Regions from separate parts of the Streptomyces sp. NPDC047886 genome, predicted to be linked through region 1. Evidence: riboswitches for the same ligand, from Rfam matches in the RefSeq annotation. Region 1 holds a riboswitch; each other region holds the start of a gene.
The links. Region 1 has a riboswitch for cyclic di-AMP ahead of ACGF5U_RS24900 (M23 family metallopeptidase). Riboswitches for the same ligand answer to the same signal wherever they lie in the genome.
Positions count from the first base shown of each region.

Region 2: it holds a riboswitch for cyclic di-AMP, as region 1 does, so the genes downstream of both, ACGF5U_RS15010 (M23 family metallopeptidase) here and ACGF5U_RS24900 (M23 family metallopeptidase) in region 1, are expected to answer to the same signal.
Region 3: it holds a riboswitch for cyclic di-AMP, as region 1 does, so the genes downstream of both, ACGF5U_RS29235 (C40 family peptidase) here and ACGF5U_RS24900 (M23 family metallopeptidase) in region 1, are expected to answer to the same signal.

Region 1 covers NZ_JBIDCF010000008.1:106,125-111,036, forward strand. The annotation lists gene ACGF5U_RS24890 (M16 family metallopeptidase) at 1-182, shown strand, start outside; gene ACGF5U_RS24895 (M16 family metallopeptidase) at 209-1,576, shown strand; cyclic di-AMP (ydaO/yuaA leader) riboswitch at 1,904-2,065, shown strand; gene ACGF5U_RS24900 (M23 family metallopeptidase) at 2,079-2,855, shown strand; gene ACGF5U_RS24905 (GntR family transcriptional regulator) at 3,158-3,856, shown strand; gene ACGF5U_RS24910 (HPr family phosphocarrier protein) at 4,163-4,444, opposite strand; gene ACGF5U_RS24915 (GNAT family N-acetyltransferase) at 4,630-4,912, shown strand, end outside.
Region 2 covers NZ_JBIDCF010000003.1:755,099-760,010, reverse strand. The annotation lists gene trmB (tRNA (guanosine(46)-N7)-methyltransferase TrmB) at 1-265, shown strand, start outside; gene ACGF5U_RS15015 (PrsW family intramembrane metalloprotease) at 364-1,803, shown strand; gene ACGF5U_RS15010 (M23 family metallopeptidase) at 2,097-3,197, opposite strand; cyclic di-AMP (ydaO/yuaA leader) riboswitch at 3,209-3,342, opposite strand; gene ACGF5U_RS15005 (PP2C family protein-serine/threonine phosphatase) at 3,582-4,802, opposite strand.
Region 3 covers NZ_JBIDCF010000012.1:138,424-143,335, forward strand. The annotation lists gene ACGF5U_RS29215 (8-amino-7-oxononanoate synthase) at 1-245, shown strand, start outside; gene ACGF5U_RS29220 (DUF397 domain-containing protein) at 239-439, opposite strand; gene ACGF5U_RS29225 (helix-turn-helix domain-containing protein) at 454-1,320, opposite strand; gene ACGF5U_RS29230 (ATP-binding protein) at 1,560-1,991, shown strand; gene ACGF5U_RS29235 (C40 family peptidase) at 2,288-2,770, opposite strand; cyclic di-AMP (ydaO/yuaA leader) riboswitch at 2,774-2,978, opposite strand; gene ACGF5U_RS29240 (hypothetical protein) at 3,270-3,596, opposite strand; gene ACGF5U_RS29245 (ABC transporter permease) at 3,670-4,680, opposite strand; gene ACGF5U_RS29250 (TetR/AcrR family transcriptional regulator) at 4,875-4,912, shown strand, end outside.

The sequences.
Region 1 (4,912 bases):
CGCAGCTCGCGCTGACCGCCGTCCAGCGCGTGCTGGACGTCACCGCCGACGAGGTCCAGGCCGTCGCGGCCGCACGCCTGCGCCCGGACAACAGGGCCGTACTCGTCTACGAGCCGGTCGACGCCGACGCCGAGTCCGGTACCGACACCGACACCGACCAGGAAGAGGGGGCGGACCGGTGAGTGACGCTGCCGTGTCTTTGACCAGCATGGAATTCCACCCGCAGCCGCAGCCGGGCACCGCCCGGCCGTGGGCCTTCCCGGCCCCCGAGCGCGGCAGGCTCGACAACGGCCTGACCGTGCTGCGCTGCCACCGGCCCGGCCAGCAGGTGGTGGCCGTCGAGATCGTCCTCGACGCCCCGCTCGACGCCGAGCCGCAGGGCCTCGACGGCGTCGCCACCATCATGGCGCGCGCCCTGTCGGAGGGCACCGACAAGCACACGGCGGAGGAGTTCGCCGCCGAGCTGGAGCGCTGCGGGGCCACCCTCGACGCGCACGCCGACCACCCCGGCGTACGGGTCTCCCTCGAGGTCCCGGTCTCCCGGCTGCCCAAGGCCCTCGGGCTGCTCGCCGAGGCGCTGCGGGCGCCCCTGTTCGCCGACGACGAGGTCGACCGGCTCGTGCGGAACCGGCTGGACGAGATCCCGCACGAGACCGCCAACCCGGCCCGCCGCGCGGCCAAGCAGCTGTCCGCCGAGCTGTTCCCGTCCGCAGCCCGTGTCTCGCGCCCGCGCCAGGGCACCGAGGAGACGGTCTCGGGCATCGACTCCGGGGCCGTACGCGCCTTCTACGAGGCGCATGTACGCCCCGCGACGGCCACCGCCGTCATCGTGGGCGACCTGACAGACGTCGACCTCGACGCGGTGCTCGCCGACACCCTCGGCGCGTGGACCGGCGACACGGCCGAGCCGCGCCTGATGCCGCCGATCACCGCCGACGACACCGGCCGGGTCGTCATCGTGGACCGGCCGGGCGCCGTACAGACGCAGCTGCTCATCGGCCGTATCGGCGCGGACCGGCACGACCGTGTCTGGCCCGCCCAGGTGCTCGGCACGTACTGCCTGGGCGGCACCCTCACCTCCCGCCTGGACCGGGTGCTGCGCGAGGAGAAGGGCTACACCTACGGGGTGCGGGCCTTCGGCCAGGTGCTGCGCTCCGCGCCCGACGGGACGGGCGCCGCGATGCTCGCCATCAGCGGATCCGTGGACACGCCCCACACCGGCCCGGCGCTGGACGACCTGTGGAAGGTGCTGCGCACGCTGGCCGCGGAGGGTCTCACCGACGCCGAGCGGGACGCGGCCGTGCACAACCTGGTGGGCGTCGCCCCGCTCAAGTACGAGACGGCGGCGTCGGTCGCGGCCACCCTCGCCGACCAGGTCGAGCAGCACCTCCCGGACGACTACCAGGCGCGGTTGTACGCCCGGCTGGCCGAGACCGGGACCGTCGAGGCCACCGCGGCGGCCGTGAACGCCTTCCCGGTGGACCGGCTTGTCACCGTGCTCGTCGGCGACGCGGCACAGATCAAGGAACCGGTCGAGGCGCTGGGCATCGGTGAAGTGACGGTCGTCGCCGGCTGATCGGAGCCCGCCGAACAGCGCCTACCGCACGGCGCTCGCCGAAGCGTGCCTGCCCGCACAGCGCTCGCCGAGCGGTGCCTCGCCCGACGTCCGGGCGTGGAACTGGCGCGAAACCGGCGCAGAACGGACGAACCATCAGGAACTCCGGCTTCCATCAGGAAGCCGGAGTTCCATTTGCGTGGCCGTATATGTCCGGTTTATTGGAGAGGTTGACTGTCTGACCTGTGGCATGCGCTACAAAAAACCGTGTTCGTTTGGTGATTGAAAGATCGGCCGCTTAGCGTCTGATGCGCTGTCCGACCGGTTCACCGCCGCACCCGCGGCACCGGGCAGCCATCGCCGAGTCCCCGTCAGGCGCGAGCCTGGGGAGCCGGGGACCCACACGTCCCTGGGGTGAATCGGACGCCTTCGCACCGCGCGGAGGGGCCCGTAGGAGACCTTCCTGCTCCGAACCCGTCAGCTAACCCGGTAGGCGAGAAGGAAGGAAAGGATCAGCCACTACATGGCGTTCACCCGTGCCACCGGGAAGCACCGTGCCTCGAACCGCCTGACGCGCAGGGGCGCTCATGTCGCCGGCGTCGCGGCTCTCGCCACCACCGGCGTCATCGGCAGCCTCGCCGCCCCGGCGTTCGCCGCCGACGCGGACGACAGCAGCCGCTCCCTGGAGGACACCGGCCTCAACCAGGCCGTGATCACCGACGCGCTCGCCGACCAGGTCGACGTGCAGGCGGCCGCCCAGGAGCGGGCGGCCGTGGAGGCCCAGCTGAAGGCCAGGGCCGAGGCCGAGGCCAAGCGCAAGGCCGAGGCCCGCGTCAAGGAGGCCCGCGCGGCCGAGGAGCGTGCCGCCCGCGAGGCCGAGCGCAAGCGCCTCAACTCCTTCCAGCTCCCCGTGGCGGGCTCGTACGTCACCACCGCCTACAAGGCGGGCGGGTCCCTGTGGTCGTCCGGCAGCCACTCCGGTGTCGACTTCCGCGCCGCGTACGGCTCCTCGGTCGTCGCCGTGGGCTCCGGAACCGTCGTGGAGGCCGGCTGGGCCGGCGCGTACGGCAACAACATCGTGATCCGTATGAACGACGGCACGTACACCCAGTACGGCCACCTCGCGTCGATCAGCGTCTCCGTCGGTCAGACCGTGGTCCCCGGCCAGCGGATCGGCGTCTCCGGCTCGACCGGCAACTCGACCGGGCCGCACCTCCACTTCGAGGCCCGCACCAGCGCGGACTACGGCTCCGACGTCGACCCCGTCGCCTATCTGCGGGCCCGCGGCGTCAGCGTCTGACCCCGCCTCCCCGACTGGACTCCGCAGCCGCACCGCGCCCCGCAGCCGCACCGCGGCCCCGCAGCCCGCGACCCGTACCCCGCGCTCCGCGTTCCGGCGCGGTCGGCACCTCTCCCGAAGCCCCGGCTCCTCGCGAGCCGGGGCTTCGGCATTGTCGTCGGTCGGCCAAAAGATATCCGTGGATGCCGTGAAGGCGTCGGAAATCGCACCTCGTTGCAATAGAGTCACGGGACGGGTGGAGAACACCCGAGTTTCGCGTGGATTAAGACCAGGTCTAAGCGGATCAAAATCGGAGGTTCGGTATGCGCATTCCGGCGCACTCGGTATGCACGGCGATCCGCGACGACATCGTCTCCGGCGTCTTCCCGCGGGGCAGCCGGCTCACCGAGGAGCAGCTCGCGCGCCGCTACGGCGTCTCACGCGTGCCGGTCCGGGAGGCGCTGCGGACCCTGGAGTCGGAAGGGTTCGTCGTCACGCGCCGGCACGCGGGGGCGTGCGTCGCCGAGCCGACCGAGCAGGAGGCCGCCGACCTGCTGGAGATGCGCGCGCTCCTGGAGCCGCTGGGTGCCGCGCGCGCCGCCCAGCGCCGTACCGACGCCCATCTGAAGGTCCTGCGTGGCCTGGTGAGGCTGGGCCAGGAGCGGGCCCGTCGCGGCCAGGGCGAGGACCTGCGGTCGCTCGGCGCCTGGTTCCACGAGACGCTCGCGCAGGCGTCCGGCAGTCCCGCGCTGACGGCGCTGCTGACCCAGCTGCGGCAGAAGAGCGCCTGGATGTACGCCGTCGAACAGCCCGCCCTGCCGGTCGAGGCTTGGGCCGAACACGGCGCGATCGTGGACGCGGTCGCGCGTGGCGACGCCGAACGGGCCCGTGCGCTGACCGCCCTGCACGCCGAGCGTTCCTTCGGCACGTACCGGCTGCGCCGACCGGACCGGGGTGAGCGGGCCTCCGGGCGCGTGAGGACTTCGCAACATCCTGTAAACAGTGCGAGTGCCGGGAATTAACAGTGCCGCCGTATACAAAGAGAATGCGGCCGGAGGTGAATTCAGGCTGCCCGAAAACAGTCTGAATAAAGTGCCCTGCCGTGTCCGGGTCTTTTGGAATCGGACGCGCATAACGCGAACGACCCGAGTAAGCGGTCCCTAGGCGACCCCGGAAAGCGGACGGGGTGAAGGGGGACGGCGACGGCACAGGACGACCGGGCACGACAACGGCGGAGCCGCACCGCCCGGAGGTCCGGGGCGGTGCGGCTCCGCCGTACAGGGGTTCGGCGCTGTGCCCCGCGGGGCGGCCGAGGGGGTGCCGGAGGCTCAGACGGTCTCGGGAAGCTCCTCGAGGCCCTCGGCGACCAGCTTCGCCAGGCGGTCCAGGGCCACGTCCGCGCCCTCCGCGTCCGAAGCCAGCACGATCTCCTCGCCGCCCTGCGCGCCCAGGCCGAGCACCGCGAGCATCGACGCGGCGTTCACCGGGTTGCCATCGGCCTTGGCGATCGTCACGGGGACGCCGGCGGCCGTGGCGGCACGGACGAAGATGGAGGCGGGGCGGGCGTGCAGGCCCTCGGCCCAACCGACGTTGACGCGGCGCTCAGCCATGGTGTTGCCCTTCAATCCTAGCGGTTGTCTAGACCAGTCTCTCATGTCCTGCGGGGTGCTCGAACCGGGCCATCGGCCCCTTCTCGTCCACCGTCCGGCCCTGCCCGACGGCCGACCGACCCTCCCTTGCCTCGCCCTGCTCCCGAGCACCTACGCGACCGGTGTCCGCACCGTACCCTTGGCCCATGCGGAACCCGCCGGATCAGACGGATCAGCCGGATCACCCGGATCGGCCGGACCATGCGTACCCCGACCACTGGGAGGCCGACGTGGTGCTGCGTGACGGCGGCACCGCACGGATCAGGCCGATCATGACCGACGACGCCGACCGCCTGGTCAGCTTCTACGAGCAGGTCTCGGACGAGTCTAAGTACTACCGGTTCTTCGCACCCTACCCCCGCCTCTCCGCGAAGGACGTACACCGCTTCACGCACCACGACTACGTGGACCGGGTGGGCCTGGCGGCCA
Region 2 (4,912 bases), on a different contig from region 1:
CCACAAGCGGCGGCTGATACAGCCGGAGTTCCTCAGCCTGGTCGCCACCCGGATGAAGCCGGGGGCGGTCCTGCACTGCGCGACGGACTGGGAGCCGTACGCGGAGCAGATGCTGGAGGTGCTGACCGCGCACCCGGACTTCCGGAACACCGTGCCCGACGGCGGCTACGCCCCGCGCCCGGACTTCCGGCCGCTCACCCGGTTCGAGGGACAGGGCCTGGACAAGGGTCACGTCGTCCACGACCTGCTGTTCCGCCGCGGCTGAGCCGGAGCAAAGGGTTCCGGGCGACGGCCGCACGTGTCGTGCCCACCCGGCGTGGAACACCGTCGCGCGCTGTCAGTGGTCCTCGTTAGGGTCGTCTGGTGTCCGAGCCGTCACCGCAGCACCCGCCGCCGTCACCGCAGCACGCGCCACCGCGACCGGCCGTCCCACCGACGCGACCGGCCGCGTCGCCACCACAGGAACCGGCCGCCCCGCCACCATCGGAACCGGCCGCCCCGCCCGCGCAACCGGCTGTTCCCGCGTACGAAGCCGAACCGTCGTTCGACGCCGTACCCGAGCGCGCCCGCTGGCGCTACAAGCCCCGCCGCCTGTGGCGCAGCAAGGTGGTGCGGGCGACAACCGTGATCATCGTGCTGGCCCTGTGCGCGCTGGTGATCCTCGCCCTGGTCCGTGAACAGACCGGAACCCAGGGCTTCCTGGTGGGGCTCGGGCTCGCGCTGCTGCCCGTACCGCTGCTGATGGCGGCGTTCCGCTGGCTCGACCGGGTCGATCCGGGCCCGTGGAAGAACCTGCTGTTCGCGTTCGCCTGGGGCGCGTTCGCCGCCGCGCTCGTCGCGATCATCGCCAACACGTTCGCGACCCGCTGGATAGCCGTGGCCACCGCGGATCCGGCCTCGGCGGACACGATCGGCGCGACCGTCGTCGCCCCGGTCGTCGAGGAGAGCGCGAAGGCCGCCGCGATTCTGCTGATCTTCCTCTTCCGCCGCCGGGACTTCACCGGGCTGGTCGACGGCGTGGTCATCGCCGGCTTCACGGCGACCGGGTTCGCCTTCACCGAGAACATCCTCTACCTCGGCAACGCCTTCGACGAGGACCAGGAGTTCGGGACGTCCGGAATCGAGTCCGTCACGGCCGCGACCTTCTTCGTACGGATCGTGCTGTCGCCGTTCGCGCATCCGCTGTTCACCGTGTGCACGGGCATCGGGTTCGGGATCGCCGCCGCGCTCGCCGCCCGGCGCGGCAAGGTACTGCGGGCCCTGCTGCCGGCGCTCGGACTGCTCCTGGCGATGGGGGTGCACGCCCTGTGGAACGGTTCGACCACGTTCGGGCCGTGGGGGTTCTTCGCCGTGTACGGGGCGTTCATGGTGCCCGCCTTCGGGCTGCTGACCTGGCTGGCCGTCTGGACCCGGCAGCGTGAACTGCGCACCGTGTCGGCCGAACTGCCCGCGTACGCCGCCGCCGGCTGGCTCTCGCCCGCCGAGCCCCTCGCGCTGGCCTCCATGCGGGCGCGGGGCATGGCCCGGGACTACGCGCGGCGCACGTTCGGCCCGGCGGCGGCACGGGCGGTGGTGGAGTACGAGACGTTCGCGACGTCGCTGGCGTTCCTGCGCCACCGGGCGCGCCGGGGCGCGGTCGGCCAGGACTTCGCCGCCCGTGAACAGGAGCTGCTGCACCACCTGTGGCAGCGCAAGGACGTGGCCGGCCCGTCGCTCACGTACGCGGCGCGTGCGATCGGCCGCGTATGGACGCCGCCCCCGCACCGCGACTACGGCGGCTACAACCCGTACCGGCAGCGGTAGGCGGACCGGTGGACGGACCGGCAGCCCTGGCGTCGGGGGGTGTACCGCCGGGGCTGCCGGGATTCATGGGGCCGGGCCTGGACGCGGGGACCAGGACCGAGCCGAAGCGGGGCCGGGGCTGGACGCGGGTGCCGGGGCCGGACGCGGGTGCCGGGGCCGGACGCGGGTGCCGGGGCCGGGATTCGACCCACGGCCCCGACCGGACGGCTCCGCCAGACCGTGAGCCGGGCTCCGTCAGACCGTGAGTGAGCCCGGCTGCTGCGTTCAGACCGTGAGTGCGCCAGGCTGCTGCGTCAGACCGTGAGGCCCTTGCCGCGCAGCCACGCCAGCGGGTCGATGCCCCCGCCACCCGCCGTGTGGACCTCCAGGTGCAGATGCGGACCGGTGACGTTGCCGGTCGCGCCGACCCGTCCGATGGTCTCGCCGGTGGTGACCGTCTGCCCCGCGCTGACCGTCATCGAGGAGAGGTGGCAGTACCAGATCTCGGTGCCGTCCTCCAGCTCCAGGACGATCCGGTAGCCGTACGCGCCTGACCAGCCGGCCGACTTGATGGTGCCGCCGTGCACGGCCTTCGCGGGCGTGCCCGTCGGGGCGGCCAGGTCGAGGCCGGTGTGGTAGCCGGAGGACCACATCGAACCGGCCTGGCCGTACGTCGAGGTGATCGTGTACGAGGAGGTGGGGAGGGCGTAGCTCGCGGCGAGCTTGGCCAGCCGCTCGGCCTCGGCCTTGGCTGCCGCCTCGGCCTCCAGCCGCTTCCGCTCCTCCTCGGCCGCCTTCTCAGCGGCGGTCTGCTGCGCCTTCGCCTCCGCCGCCGCCTGTTCGGCGGCCGCCTGCTCGGCGGCGGCCTTCGCCTCGGCGTCGGCGGACGCCTGCTGCTGCTCGGCCTGCTGGAGGATGCGGGCGCGCAGCGCCTCGCCGGCCCCGGCGTCCCTGTCCGCGGCGGCGCTCTGCTCATCGGTGCCGTCGGCGGGGGCGGCGAGGGAGAGTGCGGTGAGGGGGGCGGTGTTGCCGTCGCTCCCGGCCCCGGACCCGTCGGTGTCGTCGCCGGATATCAGGGAGCCGACGCCGGGCAGCGACGAGGCGTCCGGCAGGTCGGGCAGCGAGATGGAGATCGCGGGCTTGTCCTGCGCGGTGGCTATGCCACCCGCTCCGACCGCCGCGATGACACCGACGCCGAGGACGGTGGAGCTGCGGGCGAGGCCGCCGCGCTGCTTGGCGACGCGGTGCCGGCCCCGGACAGGGCGGACGGTCTCCTCGGTCGGGTTCCATTCACCGACGACGGTGTCCGTGCCCATGGTGTCCGGACCGCCCGCACCTCCCGAAGGACCGTAGGACCCGAAGTACTGGAACGGCGGGTCGAAAGACGCTTCGGGGGCAGGCCTGTTGGACGCCACGGAGGCGCACTCCTTTCCTTCCTTCTCGCCTACCGGGTTAGCTGACGGGTTCGGAGCAGGAAGGTCTCCTACGGGTCGGTTCGACCCGATTCACCCCAAGGTGGTGGTTCCCCGGTTCCCTTGCGGAATTCGGCGTACGCGCACGGCGCCGTCTCTGGCGACGGCTGGGACGACCGCGCTGCGTTATCGAACGTTAATAGACGCGGGCGCCGGATTCCAAGCCGTTCCTACTGATCATTAACACTCCTTGGCCTGGACTAACCGGGGCACAATCGGGCGCAATCGGGCGAGTTGACCTGACCTCAGAAACATTCTCCGACCACGCAGTTTCTGACCGTGCGTCAAATGTTATGCGGAGGGGTGCCTCTCACTCACAGAGAGTGGTCACTCGGCCCCCGCATGCCGTGGGCCCGGCCGGGTGACCGCCAGCAGGGCCATGTCGTCCGTCGAGCCGCCGCCCGTATGCCGCCGTACGTCCTCCACGAGAGCGTCCAGCAGCGCCTCGGGCTCCGGGAAGACCCGCCCCGCCAGCCGCGCGGCCGGATCATAGAAGGTGCCCCGCGCGTCCCGCGCCTCGGTCAGCCCGTCCGTGTAGAGCAGCAGCGTCGTACCCGGCGGGTACGGCGCCTCGTCCGCCCGGTCCGGCCAGGTCGCCAGCTCCGACATGCCCAGCGGCAGCGCGTGCTCGGCCGGCTCCACCGCACCGACGCCCCCGTCCGCGTACAGCAGCAGCGGCTCGGGGTGGCCCCGGTTCACCACCCGGACCACGCCGTCGCCGTGCGGAATCTCGGCCAGTACGGCGGTGGTGAACCCCTCGAAGACATCGAGCCCGTCGCGTCGCGTGCCTTCCCGGGCCAGCGCCCGCTCCAGCCGCAGGGCCACCGCCTCCAGCGAGCTCTCCTGCTCGGCCGCCTCCCGGAACGCGCCGAGCACCACGGCCACCGCCTCCACGGCGCCCATGCCCTTGCCGCGCACGTCGCCGACCACCAGCCGCACCCCGTGCGGGGTGTCCTGCACCGCGAACAGGTCGCCGCCGATGAACGCGTCCGCCTGCGCCGCCTCGTACCGCGCTGCCACCCGCAGTCCCCCGATCCGCTCGGCGGGCGTCGGCAGCACCGCCCGCTGCGCCGTCTCGGCGATCTCGCGGGCCGACGCGAGCCGCTCGCTGCCCCGGCGTACGACCCGGTTGATGAGCACCGCGAGGGCCGCGACCGTGATCACGGTGAGGATCTCGGTGACGGCGGGCCCCCGCTCCAGCGGGCTGTAGAGCTGATGCGGGCCCACGATGGCCAGGACGGCGAAGAGACCGGTGACGAGCGTCCGCACCTGGTCGAACAGCGAGGCGGCGATCAGCGGGGCGGCGACGAAGAACGGCACGGCCGTGAAGGGCGGCGGGGTGGCCCAGTCGTAGACCACACCGCAGACGATCAGCAGGGCGGGCAGCACACGGACGAGCCTCCGCGTCCAGGCACCACCTCCACCGCCCCCGGCCCCCGAACCGGCACCACCGTCGCCGTGGCCGCCGCTGCCGTGGTCGTGGCCGTGGCCGTGGCCGTGGCCGCCGCTGCCGCCGTCCTGGCCGCCGGACCCTGCTCGCTGCGCCACTCGTGCTCCCCTGCCGTCCCTACGGCTGCGGACGGTAACCGCGCCGCATCCGGCCGGACCTTAGCCGCGCCGCACAGCCGCCGACCATCCGCCGAGCGGCCGACCGGAAA
Region 3 (4,912 bases), on a different contig from region 1:
CGGCGGCGGGCCTATCCGCGGTACGGCCTGACGCGGCGGTGGTGTCGGTACGGGCACCGTCGCCGGAGCAGGCCGTGCGGTGGGCCGCCGACTGCCGGGACGAGGGGCTCGCCGTGGGCTGCTTCCGGCCGCCGTCCGTGCCGGACGGCGTCTCACGGCTCCGGCTCACCGCCCGCGCCGACCTGACCGAAGATCAGATCGACGGAGCGGTGGCGACGATCCTCCGTACGGCTCCCGCCTACTGAGCGCGCAGCGAGGAGACGAACGCGCCCCAGGCCGTGGCGGAGAACCGCAGTGGCGGCCTGGCGGTGTCCTTCGAGTCGCGTACGGCGTACCGGCCGGGGCCGAGGTGAGCCGTCTCGACGCAGTTGTTCATCCCGACGCTGCGGCTGCTGCGCCGCCACTGCGCGGTGTCGTGCTGTGCGAGGTAAGCAGACATGGGGGTGCCCCTCCCTACGCGCCGGCACTGATCCCGGCGATGAGATCCAACGAGTCCTCGGGCGTCAGGGCGTGGGCCTGCATGGTGCGGAACGCGGCGCCGTACGCCTCGAGGTCTTCCGTGCGCTCCAAGTAGAGGCTACTCGTCAAGTGGTCGAGAACAACCACATCCAGATCAGAAATGTTCGGAAAGGAGAAGATAACGAAAGACCCGGAGAGTCCCACGTACCCGCCCGTCGCGAACGGCAGCACCTGCAGCCGCACATGGGGCAACCGCGCGGGCTCCAGCAGTGCGCGCAACTGCTCCCGCATCACCCCGGGCCCGCCCACCTGCCGCCGCAGCACCGCCTCGTCGACCACCGCTTCCAGCCGCAGCGGCCGCTCCCCGCGCAGCACCTCCTGGCGGGCGATCCGCACCCGCACCAGCGAGTCGACGGTCTGCGTCGGCAGCCCCTCCAGCGCCGCCCGGGTCACCGCCCGCGCGTACGCGGGTGTCTGCAGCAGGCCCGGCACGACGGACGTCTCCAGCGTCCGTGCCGCGCACGCCTGCGCCTCCAGGCTGATGAAGTCCCGGTACTGCTGCGGGATCACCCCCCGGTACGCGTGCCACCACCCCGTACGGCTGCCGTCCGCCGCCCCGGCCAGCGTCTCCAGCAGCGCCCGCAGCCGGAGGTCGTCGACCCCGTACGCGTCGAGCAGCCGGGTCACGTCGACGTGGGTGACGCCACTGGTCCCGGTCTCGATGCGGCTCACCTTCGACTGGTGCCAGCCCACGAGCCGGGCGGCCTCACGGCTGGTGAGCCCCGCGGCGAGACGCAACCCGCGCAACTCCTCGCCCAGCTTGCGCCGTCGTACCGCCGGCCCGTGCCGTGTGCCGCCCATGGCAGACTCCTCCCGACCCCCTCCCGTCCCGGGTCAACCCCTCAGTCTGCCCGCCGAATCCGTTCTCGCGTAGCAGAGTTCACCGCTTTGAGCGACAGATATATGCATATCTTGGTGGATCGCTCCCACCAGGCGCGACATAAGTGGCAGTCTGGCGGAAGCACAATCCGCGGCCGTTTCTCGTCACGCATCCGCGACATGTCGGAGTCCGGCCTCGGTGGGAAAGGGACAGCGTCGCCATGGCAGATCATCAGGAAGCATCCGTCACTCTGCCGAGCGATCCCGCCTCGGTCTCCGCCGCCCGCAGATACGTGGCGGACGTGCTCGCGGAATGGGGCCTCCCCGGCGGGACGGACATCGGCGACACGGTCCGGCTGATCGTCTCGGAGCTCGCCACCAATGCCGTCCAGCACACCTTCGGGCAGTCGCCCACCTTCACGGTGGACCTGCGCCTGGACCGCGAGGAGCGCCTGCGCATCGGCGTCACGGACAGCCATCCCCGCTGGCCCCAGCGGCTGCCCGCCGCCGTGCAACAGGACAACGGCCGGGGCATGGTGATCATCCGCTGGCTGACGGCGGAGTGCGGCGGCCGGCTCTCGGTCACCCCGACCGACGAGGGCGGCAAGACGGTGTGGATCGCCCTGCCCTGGAGCGTGCCCGTCCAGAGCTGACCGCCGACCCCCACGAGAGCGGTGCCGCCGCCCCGTTCCTCGGCGTCACCGCCGCCCCGTTCCTCGGCGTCACCGCCGCCCCGTTCCTCGGCGTCTCCGCCGCCCCGTTCCTCGGCGTCTCCGCCGCCCCGTTCCTCGGCGTCTCCGCCGCCCCGTTCCTCGGCGTCACCGGCGTGCCCGACTCGGTCCCGCCGTCCGCCCCGCCGCCCCGCTCTCGCGTGCGGTACAGGGGCTGTCGCCGGACATCGCGGACGAATGCCCCTGTACCGCCGTTCATGCCGAGCCCGGCCGGTGCGTCAGCGCACCCGCCCGTACGAGACCGACGAGGACCAGATGCGGTCCAGCTTCACCCACGAGCCGGTCTTGGGGGAGTGCCAGATCTTGTTGTTCCCGGCGTACATCCCCACGTGGTAGACGCCGCGGCCACCGTGGAAGAACACGAGGTCTCCCTTCTGGCGGCTGCCCGCCGAGATGCGCCGCGTCGAGTTGTACTGCTGCTGCGCGGTCCGGGGCAGCTTCTTGCCGGCCTTCTTGTACGAGTAGAGCGTCAGCCCGGAGCAGTCGAAGCGGTACGGCCCGGTCGCCCCGTACTGGTAGGGGGCGCCCCTCTTCGACGCGGCGACGTTCAGGGCCTTGTTGGCGTAGGCGGGCGCGGCGTTCGCCTCGGGAGCGGCGTCCGGCGCCAGCAGCGTGCCGCCGACGGCGGCGAGGGTCAGGGCCGATACGGCGCCCGCCCGGGACAGACGGGACAGAGACGGGACATGATTCTGCGCGTTCATGCGCAACCCTTCGTCAGCCGCCTGTGAAGGATGACCTGTCGGGTTCGGGCTTGACGAAGATGCCCGGCCGCCCGCGCGGCTTCACCCCAAGGGGGACCGGTCCGCTGGACGCGGTGGTCGCCCCGGCTTGCTCGGGTCCTCCACTCCTGCCGATCCACTCGTGTCGACCCGTCGTCCGGCCGGCGGCAGGATTCGGCGTCCGCCCGGACCGCCCCGCCGCGGTGGCGGGGGCTTGTCGTCGCCACGGATCTTTCCCGTCCGATCGCCGATTGCAGAGCGCGAACGACATGGTGTGACCCTGGTCACGACTGATCCGTTCGGGTGGACAAAATGGCTGTTCAGCCGGTTGGGCGAGGGCTGTTGATCCCGGTACCAGCGGCGGAGCAGGGTGCTCCGCCAAACGAGTACAGCGCCACCGCAACTCGCCCCGTACGAAATTCGTCCCTTTGCGTACGCCGTCCGGACGAGGGCCATGTGGTGCCCCACGACGCCAAACGGGTCACCCCGCGCGGTCCTGAGGCAGTGTCACCCTCCCGGTACGCCGCTCGCCGTCCAGCGCGCGCAGCGCACGCGCCAGGGTCCGCGCGTGCACCTCATGTCCGCCCCTGTCGTGCATCGACGTCACGGCGTCCCGCAGCGCGGACGCCCGTGCGACCAGCGCCTGCGCGGCGCGCAGCGCGCCATAGGTGTGCGTGGAGCGCGCCGGGTTGATCCGGCCGAGCAGGTCGACCACCGCGAGGTACGTGTCGATGAATTCACCCTCGGCGCGGGTAGGGCCCCAGTGCCCCAGGGCGGGTGCCGACGGTGACAAGACAGTCGACGGCATACGGAAAGGCCGCGTGTCCCCGTCCGCTACGGCGGGAACACGCGGCCGGCCTGTGCGCGGCGGGCTCCGGTGATCAGGCGGCCGGTGCCGGGGCCGTCTCCTCCCTGCGCGGCCCGGCGCCGACGACGGTGTCCGTCGCGGCGGCGCCGCCGCGACGGCGGGCCGCCACCAGGACCGCCAGGAGTCCGAGCCCGGCCCACGCCGCGAGTGTGAGCGCCGCCGTCCCGGACGCGGCGCCGTCGAAGTACGCGACCGACCGCAGCAGTGCGGTGCCCGCGCCGGGCGGCAGCACCTGGCCGAGCGCCCCCGCCGGCTCGGGGAGCAGCTGCGGGGCGCTCGCCGCACCGGAGAACGAGTTGCCGATCAGCACCATCAGGAAGGCGCCGAGTCCCAGCCCGGCCCGTCCCGCCAGCGCCCCGAGTCCCGCAACGGCCGCACCCGTCGCCAGCGCCGTCAGCGCGAGCGCCCCGGCCTCGATCCACCAGTCGCCCGCCAGCACCCCCAGCCAGCCGTGTACGAGCGCGACCGCCACTAGTCCGACCAGGGTGGAGGCACCGACCAGCGCCGTGGCGGCCCGCAGGCCACGCAGCCCGAGCAGGGTCACCACCGCTCCGGCCGCGACGCCCGCCAGCGACAGCGGCAGGACGCTCGCGGCGAACGCCCCGCCCCTGGGGTCGCCGGGCGGTGGGGTGACGACATCCGCGACGGGCACCGGCGTGCCGGCCGGGGCCGCGGCGGTCATGGCCTGCTGGAGCAGCTGGGCCACGGCGGGGCCGGCCGCCGACGCGGTGAGCAGGCGCGGCCCTTCGGGGCTCACCACGACGGCGCCGTATACGACCCGGTCCTGGATGGCGTCGCGGGCGGCGGCCTCGTCCTCGTACCCGTGGATCTCGAAGGCGCCGTCCTGCCGCCCCAGGCGCTCGGCGACCTGAGCCGTCGCGGCCGGTGGTCCGGCGACGGCCACGGGGAGGTCGCGCGGGGCGATACGGGCGGCGGGCCAGGCGAAGGCCCACAACGCCAGGGCGACGACCGCCGGGACGAGCAGCATCACCGCGATCATGCGGCGCGTGGGTGTGGTGGACATGCGAGTGCCTCCGAACGAAGAGAAGCCGAGAAGCGAGAAGCCGGGAAGCCGAGAAGCCGAGAAGCGGAGAGGGGAGAGGGGGCAGAGCGGAGCGGAGAAGCCAAAGAGAAGGATCGTTCGTTTTACCGACGTCGTCACTGTCCCGCCGCCAGGTACGCCTTGTCAAGAAGGAACGTTCGTTTTACCTTGGGATCATGGCCCGCGTATCCCAGGAACACCTCGACGCCCGCCG